3 regions of the Streptomyces sp. NPDC005820 genome follow, and region 2 is predicted to be linked to each of the others. Evidence: riboswitches for the same ligand, from Rfam matches in the RefSeq annotation. Region 2 holds a riboswitch; each other region holds the start of a gene.
What was found. A riboswitch is a leader RNA that binds a small molecule or an ion and turns the genes downstream of it on or off. The one in region 2 is predicted to bind cyclic di-AMP.
Positions count from the first base shown of each region.

Region 1 (3,869 bases), on a different contig from region 2:
ACCCGAATCGGTGAGGAGTGGTGTTTTCCGTGATTCCCATCTGACCAAATCCCACATGAGGAGGCGTCACCCCACGGACTCAACTCCGCGTACACCTGGGGTATGACACGGGGGACGTCGGGATCCTTCGACCCGTAGGGGTCGGGGGGCGGCACCACCGGCGCATGGCCTCGGAGGCGTCAGCCCGCGCGGTGGACCACCGCGTCGCACAGCCCCATGAGGGCCGCCTTCGCGTCGCACTCGGTGAGGGGGGCCAGCGCGGCGCGGGCCTCCTCGGCGTAGCGCACGGTGTCGCGGCGGGCCTGCTCCAGGGCCGGGTGGGCGCGCAGGGCCGCGACCGCCTCGGCGAGCTTGGCGTCGTCGCTCAGGTCGGAGTCGAGGAGTTCGCACAGGGCGATGTCCTCGGGCAGCGCCTGCTGGGCCGCCCGCTCGCGCAGCCGCAGCACGGGCAGGGTGGGGATGCCCTCGCGCAGGTCCGTGCCGGGCGTCTTGCCCGACTCGTGGGAGTCGGAGGCGATGTCCAGGACGTCGTCGGCGAGCTGGAACGCGACCCCGAGCCGCTCCCCGTACTGGGTGAGCACGTCCACCACCGTCTCGTCGGCGCCCGACATCATCGCGCCGAACCGGCAGGACACCGCCACCAGGGAGCCGGTCTTGCCGCCGAGGACGTCGAGGTAGTGGTCGACCGGGTCCCGGCCGTCGACCGGTCCCGCGGTCTCCAGGATCTGGCCGGTGACCAGCCGCTCGAACGCCTCCGCCTGCACCCGCACCGCCTCCGGGCCGAGGTCGGCCAGGATGTGCGAGGCGCGCGCGAAGAGGAAGTCGCCGGTGAGGACGGCGAGCGAGTTGCCCCAGCGGGCGTTCGCGCTGGGCACCCCGCGCCGCACCGCGGCCTCGTCCATCACGTCGTCGTGGTACAGGGTCGCCAGATGGGTGAGCTCGACGACGACGGCGGAGGGGACGACCCCCGGCGCGTACGGGTCGCCGAAGCGCGCGGCGAGCATCACGAGCAGCGGCCGGAACCGCTTCCCACCGGCCCGCAGCAGATGCTGGGCCGCCTCCGTGATGAACGGGACCTCACTCTTGGTGGCCTCGAGCAAGCCTTCCTCGACAGCCGCCAATCCGGCCTGGACATCGGCTTCCAGAGCCTGGTCCCGCACGCTCAGCCCAAACGGCTCGACGACGGTCACGAGGAGTCTCCTGTCTGCTGGTGTCTATCGGCGGCTACGCGGTTTGTCGATAGGTCTCTGCGCTCACTCAAGTCAGCGTATCCGGTCAGGTTTCGATCACCGCGAGCCCCCACGGTTACAGCCCGGACAGGCCCTATGAGAAGGGGCACCCCTTAAGCCGCCATCTGGGTTTATTGCCCGATTCGCCCCTCTTGTGGACGCCGGTGAGTTGTCTCACTCCCCTGGCGGACAGACCCCCGCGGGCCGCACCCCCGATCCCGCACCCACTCAACCGAGTTGACGGTTTGCAACCACAAAGGATCAAGTGCCTCATAGGCCACAGACCATGGTCAAAAGGGTTGATCGTGAATCTGCCACTTGTTCCGGACATGTGCTCTCGCATACGTTCCCGGCCTGTCGGGCGGACGCCTAATCCTGCCGCCGCCCGGACACCCACCGAGAACACCACGGCAGGAGCGGGGGAACCAGGTAAGTCGCCGTACCGGTCGAGCCGGGCCGTGCCTTTGGGCATGCCCCGGACAGACCGGTACGGCTCGGGGTGAAGCCGTGTCCGTGAGGGCACGGCCGGGCAGCTCCCGCCCGAACCCGACAGCTCACCTCGCAGGCGACGGAGAGGAACTTCGCCATGCCTGCTCAGCCCCGCCGTGCCCGCGGCTCCCGCCGCCTCGCCCGCACGCTCGCCGTCGCCGCCACCGGCGTCACCGTGCTCGCCCTGCCGATCCTCGGCGCGACCACCGCCTCCGCGGCCACCCCGACCGTGGCCACCGCCTCCAGCCTCGGCTACGCCAACAACCTCGACGGCTGGATCCGCGCCTCGCTCCAGGTCATGGCGCAGCACGGGATCCCCGGCACCTACAACGGCATCTACCGCAACGTGATCCGGGAGTCGTCGGGCAACCCGTACGCGATCAACCTCTGGGACTCCAACGCGGCCGCCGGCACCCCGTCCAAGGGGCTGCTGCAGATCATCGACCCGACCTTCAACGCGTACCACGTCTCCGGCACGTCCTGGGACTCGTACGACCCGGTCGCGAACATCACCGCGTCCTGCAACTACGCGGCCGCGCGGTACGGCTCGATCGACAACGTGTTCGGCGCGTACTGAGCCGGCCCGCACCGGGTTCGGCGCGTACTGAGCCGGCCCGCGGCTACGGATAGAGACGTTCGAGGACGACGGCCACGCCGTCGTCCTCGTTCGACGTCGTCACCTCGTCGGCCACCGCCTTGAGCTCCGGATGGGCGTTGGCCATCGCCACCCCGCGGGCGGCCCAGTCGAACATCGGGATGTCGTTGGGCATGTCCCCGAAGGCGATGGTGTCCTCGGGCCTGAGGCCCAGGTGCTCGGCGGCCAGGGCCAGTCCCGTCGCCTTGGTGATCCCGCACGGCTGGAGCTCCACCGTGCCCGGCCCGGACATGGTGACGGTGGCGAGCGAGCCGACCACCGCGCGGGCCGTCGAGGCCAGTTCGTCGTCGGAGAGCGTCGGATGGCGCAGCAGCACCTTGCTGATCGGCTCGCACCACAGGTCGTCACGGCGTTCGACGCGCAGGGCGGGCAGGGTCGGGTGCGGCATCAGATAGCCGGGCTCGATCAGCGTGAGCCCGTCGACGCCGTCCTGGTCGACGGCCGCGTACACCTGCCCGACCTCGGCCTCGATCTTGCCGAGCGCGGTCTCCGCGAGCTCCCGGTCCAGGGTGACCGACCACAGCAGACGGTCCCCGCCGGCGTCGTACAGCTGCGCGCCCTGTCCGCACACCGCGAGCCCCCTGCTGTGCAGGCGGTCCAGGAGCGGTCGTACGCGGGGCGCGGGCCGGCCGGTCACCACCAGATGGCGAGCGCCGGCCGCCGCCACCCGCGCGAGCGCGTCCAGCGACCGGTCGGAGAACGTGTCGTCGCCGCGCAGCAGCGTTCCGTCCAGGTCGGTGGCGACGAGGGAGTACGCGGTGCGCTCGGCATATGCGGTGGGTGCGGCCATGATCAGAGAATACGGATCCCGCACCCCCCGGACTCGACGTGAACCGGACCAGGACGGAGTCCGGCCCCCTTCTGTCAACTCCCCTTCTTTTGTTGACCGATCACTCGCCGATCGCTGGTGGACACAGGTCCGAGAAACGGCTTTCCGCCACACCGTCGGTTAGTGACCGCTTGAAGGCCTCTGCACCGGTTGGCTCCAACTTGCCGCAACTTGCCGCGCTCCCTACCGCACGCCCGGTCTGTAGGGGTACCGTCCAGGTGTCCAGGGGGGACTTGATCGGGGGGTCAAGTTGAGCAGTGGGCGTATCCGTGTGCTGAGTCCGGAGGATCTCGGCGAGGGGGAACGGGAGCGGTGGCGCGCCCTGCGCGCCATGTCGACCACACCGCGCAACCCGTTCATGGAACCGGAGTTCACCGACGCCGTGGGCCGGGTGCGGCCACGCGCGCGTGTGGCCGCGGTGTACGAGGGGCGCGAGCCGGTCGGCTTCCTGCCCCATGAGCGCGGCCGGCTGGGCCGCGGCCAGGCGCTGGCGTACGGCGTCTCGGACGCGCAGGGCGCCGTACTGGCCCCGGGTCTCGGGCTGAACGCCGAGGACCTGCTGCGGGCCGCCTCCCTGTCCACCTTCGCCTTCGACAACCTGGAGGCGGAACAAGGGCTGTTCGTCCCGCACGCGGCGGCCGAGTACGCCTCCTACGTCATCGACGTG
Region 1 is NZ_JBEXXE010000004.1:147,287-151,155, forward strand. Features, by position in the region: gene ABZ464_RS06515 (polyprenyl synthetase family protein) at 180-1,190, opposite strand; cyclic di-AMP (ydaO/yuaA leader) riboswitch at 1,623-1,812, shown strand; gene ABZ464_RS06520 (transglycosylase SLT domain-containing protein) at 1,816-2,295, shown strand; gene ABZ464_RS06525 (HAD family hydrolase) at 2,339-3,163, opposite strand; gene ABZ464_RS06530 (GNAT family N-acetyltransferase) at 3,474-3,869, shown strand, end outside.
Region 1: another riboswitch for cyclic di-AMP. It lies ahead of ABZ464_RS06520 (transglycosylase SLT domain-containing protein); the one in region 2 lies ahead of ABZ464_RS30060 (M23 family metallopeptidase).

Region 2 (3,869 bases):
CGGCGTCGACGGAGTAGCCGTCGTGGAAGCGCAGCGGAACCCGGACGCGGGCGCGCTGGGTGGCGGCGGGGGTGTCGGGCATGCGGGTCTCCCGGTGCGAGTGCGGTCGGTGCGCGGAACAAGCAGCTGCTTCAGATTTGAAGCAGTGTGCCGGGTGAGACCCTACCCCATGCTTTAAATTTGAAGCAACGGGATTGTGGCCCGGCTCACGAGCTTCCGGAACATCCGGATGAACGCCGCCGCCACGGCAGTTCTTCCGGCAGCGCCTCGCCGTCGTCCTGGAACCCGCCCACCACCTGCGTGAAGATCTCCTCCAGCTGGCGGACCTGCTCGGGGGTGAGCCGGTCGAAGAGGCCGGCGCGGACCGTCTCCACATGGCCGGGGGCCAGCCGCTCGAGGGCCGCCATACCCTCCTCCGTCAGCACCGCGACACTGCCGCGCTTGTCCCAGCGGCAGTCCTCGCGCCGCAGCAGCCCGTCCTTCTCCAGCCGGGTCACCGCGTACGTCAGCCGACTGCGCGTGATCTTCAGCGACTCCGCGAGATCGGTCATCCGCAGCCGTCGCTCAGGGGACTCGGACAGGTTCGCGAGGATGGAGTAGTACAGGTGGGGCATGCCGGCCTCCTGCTGGAGCTGCCGGTCGATGGCGTCCTCCAGGAGGAGGTAGCCGGCGACGTACGCGCGCCAGGCGCGTTGCTCCTCGGGGGTGAGCCAGCGGGTCGTCATGCGCCCAGTGTAGTTTTGTTTCAAACTTGAACCAAGACCTGCCCGCCGATCCGCGCGGACGTCACCCGTCCGCCGCCCCAGGGGAGCCGCGCCGATGCCGTACCCGTACGTCCTGCTGTCCGCCGCCGTCTCCCTCGACGGCTACCTGGACGACACCACCCCCGAGCGACTGCTGCTGTCCGGCCCCGCCGACTTCGACCGCGTCGACGAGGTACGGGCCTCGGTCGACGCGATCCTGATCGGCGCCGGCACGATCCGAGCCGACAACCCCCGGCTGCTGGTGAACTCCGCCGACCGCAGGCACGCGCGCGTGGCGGCCGGAAAACCGGAATACCCCCTCAAGGTCACCGTCAGCGGCTCCGGCGACCTCGACCCGGCCGCGCACTTCTGGCACACCGGCGGCGACAAGGTCGTCTACACGACGGAGAAGGGCGCTCGGCGGGCCCAAGCGCTCGGCATCGCCGCCGATCTCGTCCCGCTCGGCCCCGAGCTGGACTGGCGCCGCCTCCTGGAGCACCTCCACGACGAGCGCGGCGTACGCCGGCTCATGGTCGAGGGCGGCGGCACCATTCACACCCAGCTGCTCCAGCAGGGCCTCGCCGACGAGGTCCAGCTCGTCCTCGCCCCCCTCTTCGTCGGCGACCCGGACGCGCCCCGCCTCTTCGGGCCCGGCGCCTACCAGGGCGGACGGCTGCGGCTGACCGAGACCCGGCGGATCGAGGACGTCGTCCTCATGCGCTACGAGCCCACCGCCCCCGGCACCGGCCCGCTCCCCTCCGCCGCCGACCGCCACTGGCTGGCCCTCGCCTGCGAACTCGCCGCCGAGTGCCCGCCCTCCCGGACCGCCTTCAGCGTCGGCGCGGTCATCGTCGCCGCGGACGGCACGGAACTGGCGCGCGGCCACTCCCGCGAGGCCGGCGACCCGGTCGTCCACGCCGAGGAGGCCGCCCTCGCCAAACTCGACCCGGCCGACCCCCGCCTGGCCACGGCCACCGTCTACAGCAGCCTCGAACCCTGCGCCCGCCGCGCTTCCCGCCCGAAGCCCTGTGCCCGTCTCATCCTCGACGCGGGGGTGCGCCGGGTGGTCACCGCCTGGCAGGAGCCCGACACCTTCGTGACGGCCGCCGACGGAAACGGGCTGCTCGCGGCGGAGGGCGCCGTCGTCGTCGTACTCCCGGAGTACGCCGAGCGAGCGAAGGTGGCGAACCTGCACCTGACCGGGTGATAGAGTGGTTTCACCGACGCGGGGTGGAGCAGCTCGGTAGCTCGCTGGGCTCATAACCCAGAGGTCGCAGGTTCAAATCCTGTCCCCGCTACTGAAGGCCGAGGGCCGGAATCCACAAGGATTCCGGCCCTCGGTGCGTTCTCCGGAAAGCCTCGGGCCAGGGCTGTGCGTGTGCTGTGAATTCCGGCAACTCGCCCGTTTTTCACCGGTCATGGCCCGAAAGTCCAGGCCAAAAAAGGTTGTTGATCAAGCTGTAGAGCTTGGAAAGCTACGCCCGGGTCTATTAACGTTCGATAACGCAGCGCGGTCGTCCCAGCCGTCACAAGAGTCGGCTCCGTGCGCACGCGCCGAATCCCGTAAGGGAACCGGGGAACCACCACCTTGGGGTGAATCGCACGGAAGCCGCCGTGAACTCGCAGAGTCACGAACGGTTTACGCGCGTAGGAGACCTTCCCGCTCCGAACCCGTCAGCTAACCCGGTAGGCGACGGAAGGAAAGGAGTGCGCCCGCGTGGCGTCCAACCGCCCTGCTCCCGAAGCCCCCTTCGTGCCGAGCCAGCGTTCCTCTTCCGATTCCGACACCTTCGGCTACGGCAGCTATCGCAGCGACGAGGGCCCCTGGGAGGAGTGGAATCCCACCGAGGAGTCCCTCGCCCCGGCCCGCGGCAAGCACCGGGTCGCCAAGCAGCGCGGCGGCGGCGGGTTCGCCCGCAGCTCCACCGTCCTCGGCGTCGGCGTCATAGCCGCCTTCAGCGCCGGCGGGATGGCCAGCGCCAACACCGGCAAGCCGCCGGTCTCCATCTCCATGCCGGACCTGCCCTCCGTGGGCTCCTTCATCTCCGACGACGACTCCGGCCAGGACGCCGCGCCCGCCCTCGCCGGCTTCGGCTCCGAGGCCCCCGACGCCACCGACCAGAGCGGCGCCGCCGACGCCGGTGAGGCGCTGCGCGAGCGGATCATGGCGCAGGCCGAGTCGCAGCAGACCCAGGTCGCCGACCGCGCCCAGGCCGCCGCCGAGGCCGCCGCGGCCAAGGCGGAGGCGGCCGCCGTCGCCAAGGCCGAGAAGGCCGCCAAGGCCGAGGCCGCCGCCGCGAAGGAGAAGGCCGAGCAGGCCGCCAAGGAGAAGGCCGAGGCCACTCGCCTCGCCGAGCTCGCCAAGCAGTACACGCTGCCGACCTCCTCGTACACGCTCACCGCGACCTTCGGTCAGGCCGGCGCCTACTGGTCCTCCGGCTACCACACCGGCCTGGACTTCGCCGCCCCCACCGGCACCCTCATCAAGGCCGTCCACAGCGGCACCATCACCGAGGCGGGCTGGGCGGGCTCCTACGGCTACCGCACCATCCTCACCCTGGACGACGGCACCGAGCTGTGGTTCTGCCACCAGTCCTCGATCAACGTCAGCGCCGGCCAGAAGGTCTCCACCGGTGACGTGATCGGCCGCGTGGGCGCCACCGGCAACGTGACCGGCGCCCACCTCCACCTGGAGGTCCACCCGGACGGCGCCGCCAACGGCATCGACCCGATGGCCTGGCTGCAGAGCAAGGGGCTCAACCCCTAAGGGCGCCGGGGGTCCTTCCCGGAGCGGTCCTGTTCACACGTTCTTCGTCTTCTTCGGTACGGCGCACGGAATGGGCCGCTCCGAAACCGTTGTTGACGTAGGACATGACTTCTCTGCGCAAGCTCGGCTCCTCGGACCTCGAGGTCTTCCCCCTCGCCCTCGGCGGCAACGTCTTCGGCTGGACCGCCGACGAGGCGGCCTCCTTCGCCGTCCTGGACGCCTACGCCGCCGCGGGCGGCAACTTCGTCGACACCGCCGACTCCTACTCGGCCTGGGTCGACGGCAACAGCGGCGGCGAGTCCGAGACCATCCTCGGCAGGTGGGTGAACAAGCGCGGCAACCGCGACGACGTCGTCATC
Region 2 is NZ_JBEXXE010000026.1:133,868-137,736, forward strand. Features, by position in the region: gene ribA (GTP cyclohydrolase II) at 1-82, opposite strand, end outside; gene ABZ464_RS30045 (MarR family transcriptional regulator) at 207-725, opposite strand; gene ABZ464_RS30050 (dihydrofolate reductase family protein) at 820-1,950, shown strand; tRNA gene ABZ464_RS30055 (tRNA-Met) at 1,968-2,041, shown strand; cyclic di-AMP (ydaO/yuaA leader) riboswitch at 2,286-2,453, shown strand; gene ABZ464_RS30060 (M23 family metallopeptidase) at 2,461-3,510, shown strand; gene ABZ464_RS30065 (aldo/keto reductase) at 3,615-3,869, shown strand, end outside.

Region 3 (3,869 bases), on a different contig from region 2:
CCGACCGTCCGCCCGCCACGTCCTGCCCGAGTTCACGGAGCGCACGAGCTTCGGACACCGCACGATGGATCCGTACTCGAAGCTGCTGGAGGAGCGGATCGTCTTCCTCGGGACGCCGATCGACGACATCGCGGCGAACGACGTGATGGCCCAGTTCATGTACCTGGAGCACAAGGACCCGGACCGGGACATCGCGCTGTACATCAACTCCCCCGGCGGCTCGTTCCAGGCGATGACCGCGATCTACGACACCGTCCGGTACGTCACCTGTGACGTGGAGACGACCTGCCTCGGCCAGGCCGGCTCGTCGGCGGCGGTACTGCTGGCGGCGGGCACCCCCGGCAAGCGGTTCGCGCTGCCGGGCGCGCGGATGATCATCCGGCAGCCGGCCCTGGAGCCTGTCGAAGGCCAGGCCAGCGACCTGGCGATCCAGGCCGAGGAGCTGGCGCGCACCCGGGATCTGCTGGAGGAGATGCTCGTACGGCACACCGGGCGCAGCCCCGAACAGGTGACCGAGGACATCGAGCGGGATCTGATCCTGACCGCGCCGCAGGCCAAGGAGTACGGCCTGGTGGACGGGGTGGTCCCGAGCCGGCGCGACCTCTCCGGGACGAGGTGAGCGACGATGGTTCCCGATCTGCCGCCGCTGCCCGCGCTCACCCGCGCCGAGGCCGAGTTGATCGACCGTTACCTGGACGTCGTGGATCTGCTCGGGCGGATCAATCCCGCGCACGACGGTGACACCTACCGGGGCCTCAGGGCCGCCCAGGCGCTGGTGGCGAGGGCGGCGGAGCTGCGCGACGCGCTGACGCTGATGCATCAGCGGGGCGAGAGCGAGCTGCACGCGCCGACCCTCGCGCGGGCGCTGCGCGTCCTGGACGGGGAGCGCCGCACCGCGCGGGTCACGGTCCCGCCGCTCTCCGACAGTTGACGCACGCTCGTCCGGTCCGGAGCGCCGCCGCGGCGACCGCGACGTCCCGGCCGGACCTGAAACGCACCAGACGGGTTACCCCCGTTCGGCGTAGCGGCGGCTCCTCTTGCGAGCGCGCGCATTGTGCCGAAGGCGCTGTTTTCCGGGGCGGCACAAGGGGTAGCGGCGCAGGTCGGGGGGCCTTTGGCGCCCTTGACACCTGATCCCCCATCAGGGTGTCCACCCGAACGGGTGAGTGGTGAGTAACCCCACAAATCACCGGTTCCATTGGGATTTTCGGTCAACGGTGAGTCAAGATCCGTGTCTGACGACAAGTCCCCGCCACAAGCGGCGGGGCGGTCCGGGCGGACGCCGAGTCCTGCCGCTGCCCGGATTGACCCGTCGACAGGAGTGCATCGGCAGGAGTGGAGGACCCAAGCACGACGGGTCGCCGGAACGGTCACGCCATGACCGGGCCGAGCAGCCCTTGGGGTGAAGCCGCGAGAGCGGCCGGGCACCTTTGTCAGCCCGAATCCGACAGGTCATCCTTCACAGGCGGTTGACGAAGGGTTGCGCATGACTGCGCTCAATCGTGTCCCGTCGCTCATGGCCCGGGCCGGTACGGCCTCCGCGTTCGCCATCGCCGCCGTGGGCGGCTCGATCGTGATCCCCGGTGTCGCCGCCGACGCCGCGGCCGCCACGCCGGCGACGAAGGCGCTCCAGGTCGCGGCGTCCAAGAAGGGTGCACCGTACAAGTACGGGGCCGCCGGACCGAAGAGGTTCGACTGCTCAGGTCTCACGATGTACTCGTTCAAGAAGGCGGGCAAGACCCTGCCGCGCACGGCGGCGCAGCAGTACAACAAGACCCGCCACATCTCGGCCTCCAGCCGTAAGGCCGGCGACCTGGTGTTCTTCCACTCGGGGTCGAACGTGTACCACGTCGGGATCTACGCCGGGCACGGCAAGATCTGGCACTCGCCGAAGACCGGCAGCTGGGTCAAGCTGGAGAAGATCTGGACCAAGAGCGTCTGGTACGGCCGGGTCCGCTAGGGCCCCGGCCCGAGCACCGCTTCCCGGGGTGGTGGCGGCGTCCCTGACGCGCCCTCACCGCCCCGGGAGCTCTCCCGCCCGCGGGGGCACCGCGGCGCGGGCCGCCTGCTCCGCCGGGACGGTCCACGGCAGCTCGACCGTGACCGTCTTGCCGCCCTCCCGTGTGGGGCGTACTCCGAGCCTGCCGCCGCGCTCGGCGGTCAGCCAGCGAATGATCACCATGCCTCGGCCGTTGTCCTGCTGGACGGCGGCCGGCAGTCGTCTGGGGAAGCGCGGATGGCTGTCGGTGACGCCGATGCGCAGCCGCTCGTCGCGGTCGAGCGCCAGGGCCACCGTGAAGGTGGGCGACTGACCGAGGGTGTGCTGCACGGCGTTGGTGGCGAGTTCGGAGACGATCAGCCGGATGGTGTCGGCCGCCTCCGAGTCCGCCGGCAATCCCCATTCACCGAGCGTGTCGGCCACGAATCCGCGGGCCGTGGAGACCGAGGCGGGATCGCTCGGCAGAGTGACGGATGCTTCCAGATGGTCTGCCATGGCGACCTCGTCCCTTTCCCACGGGACCGGAGTCCGACACGCTGCGGATGGTTCGAGTACGGTCCCGGACTGGTGCTTCTTCGCCAGACTGCCATCAGCACACCGGTCACGGGTGGCGATCCACCAAGATATGCATATATCTGTCGCCCAATGCGGTGAACTCTGCCACGGCAGAGCGTTTTTGGACGGCCCGTCAGGAATAAGGAGGAGGGCCCATGCAGCACGGTCCCGCGGTGCGCCGCCGGAAGCTGGGTGCCGAACTGCGCAGTCTGCGCGCCGGGGCGGGGCTCACGAGCGGTGAGGCGGCCCGGCTCGTCGGCTGGCACCAGTCCAAGGTGAGCCGCATCGAGACCGGCACCAGCGGTACGAAACCGGCCGATGTGCGGTTACTTCTCGACGCCTACGGCGTGACCGACCCGCAACTGCGGGAGCTGATGACGGCGTTGGCCGGCTCGGAGGAGAGCGGTGGCCGGGACCACTGGTGGCACGCCTATCGCGGGGTCCTGCCGGCCGCGTACCGGGACTTCATCAGCCTGGAGTCGCAGGCCGGGGCGATGCGCACGCTGGAGACGACGGTGGTCCCGGGACTGCTCCAGACGGCCGAGTACGCACGCGCGGTGACCCGGGCGGCGGTGGAGGGGGCCGACGAGGACCAGTTGGACACGCTGGTGGAGGTGCGGCTCGCCCGCCAGGACGTGCTGCGCCGGCAGCCGCCGCTGAGGCTGAGCGCGGTGCTGGACGAGGCGGTGCTGCGGCGGGAGGTGGGCGGCCCCGAGGTCATGGAGCGCCAGCTCGTCCGGCTTATGGAGGCGGCTCGACTGCCCCAAGTGCGATTGCAGGTACTGCCGTTCGCGGCCGGCGCCCATATCGGCGTCACCGGCCCTTTCGTTATTTTCTCATTCTCGAGCGCGCCTGATCTGGATGTGGTTGTTCTCGACCACTTGACGAGTAGCCTCTACCTCGAACGGAAAGAAGACCTCGAGGCCTACACCGAGGCCTTCAACGCCCTTCGGGCACATGCCCTTTCGCCCGGGGAATCACTGGACTACATCGCCGCGACAGCTGACGGCGCGTAGGGAGGCACCATGACTGTTCTGCCTCGGAACGTACCTCGGAACGTAACCCGGAACGCACCTCGCAGCACCGATCCCCACGCTCTGCCCCAGGTGCGGTGGCTGCGCAGCAGCTACAGCACGGGAGCGAACAACTGCGTGGAGACGGCCCGGCCGGCCCTCGGGCCCTTCGCCGGGCTGCTCGCCGTACGCGACTCCAAGGACCCGGAGGGTCCCGCCCTGCTCTTCTCCCCCGAGAGCTGGTCGGGTTTCACCACCGCGTTCCACTGATCACCGTCATCCGGCAGCAGGGGCGACCCACG
Region 3 is NZ_JBEXXE010000011.1:65,604-69,472, forward strand. Features, by position in the region: gene ABZ464_RS15490 (ATP-dependent Clp protease proteolytic subunit) at 1-619, shown strand, start outside; gene ABZ464_RS15495 (hypothetical protein) at 626-931, shown strand; cyclic di-AMP (ydaO/yuaA leader) riboswitch at 1,301-1,483, shown strand; gene ABZ464_RS15500 (C40 family peptidase) at 1,487-1,960, shown strand; gene ABZ464_RS15505 (ATP-binding protein) at 2,015-2,494, opposite strand; gene ABZ464_RS15510 (helix-turn-helix transcriptional regulator) at 2,710-3,570, shown strand; gene ABZ464_RS15515 (DUF397 domain-containing protein) at 3,580-3,837, shown strand.
Region 3: another riboswitch for cyclic di-AMP. It lies ahead of ABZ464_RS15500 (C40 family peptidase); the one in region 2 lies ahead of ABZ464_RS30060 (M23 family metallopeptidase).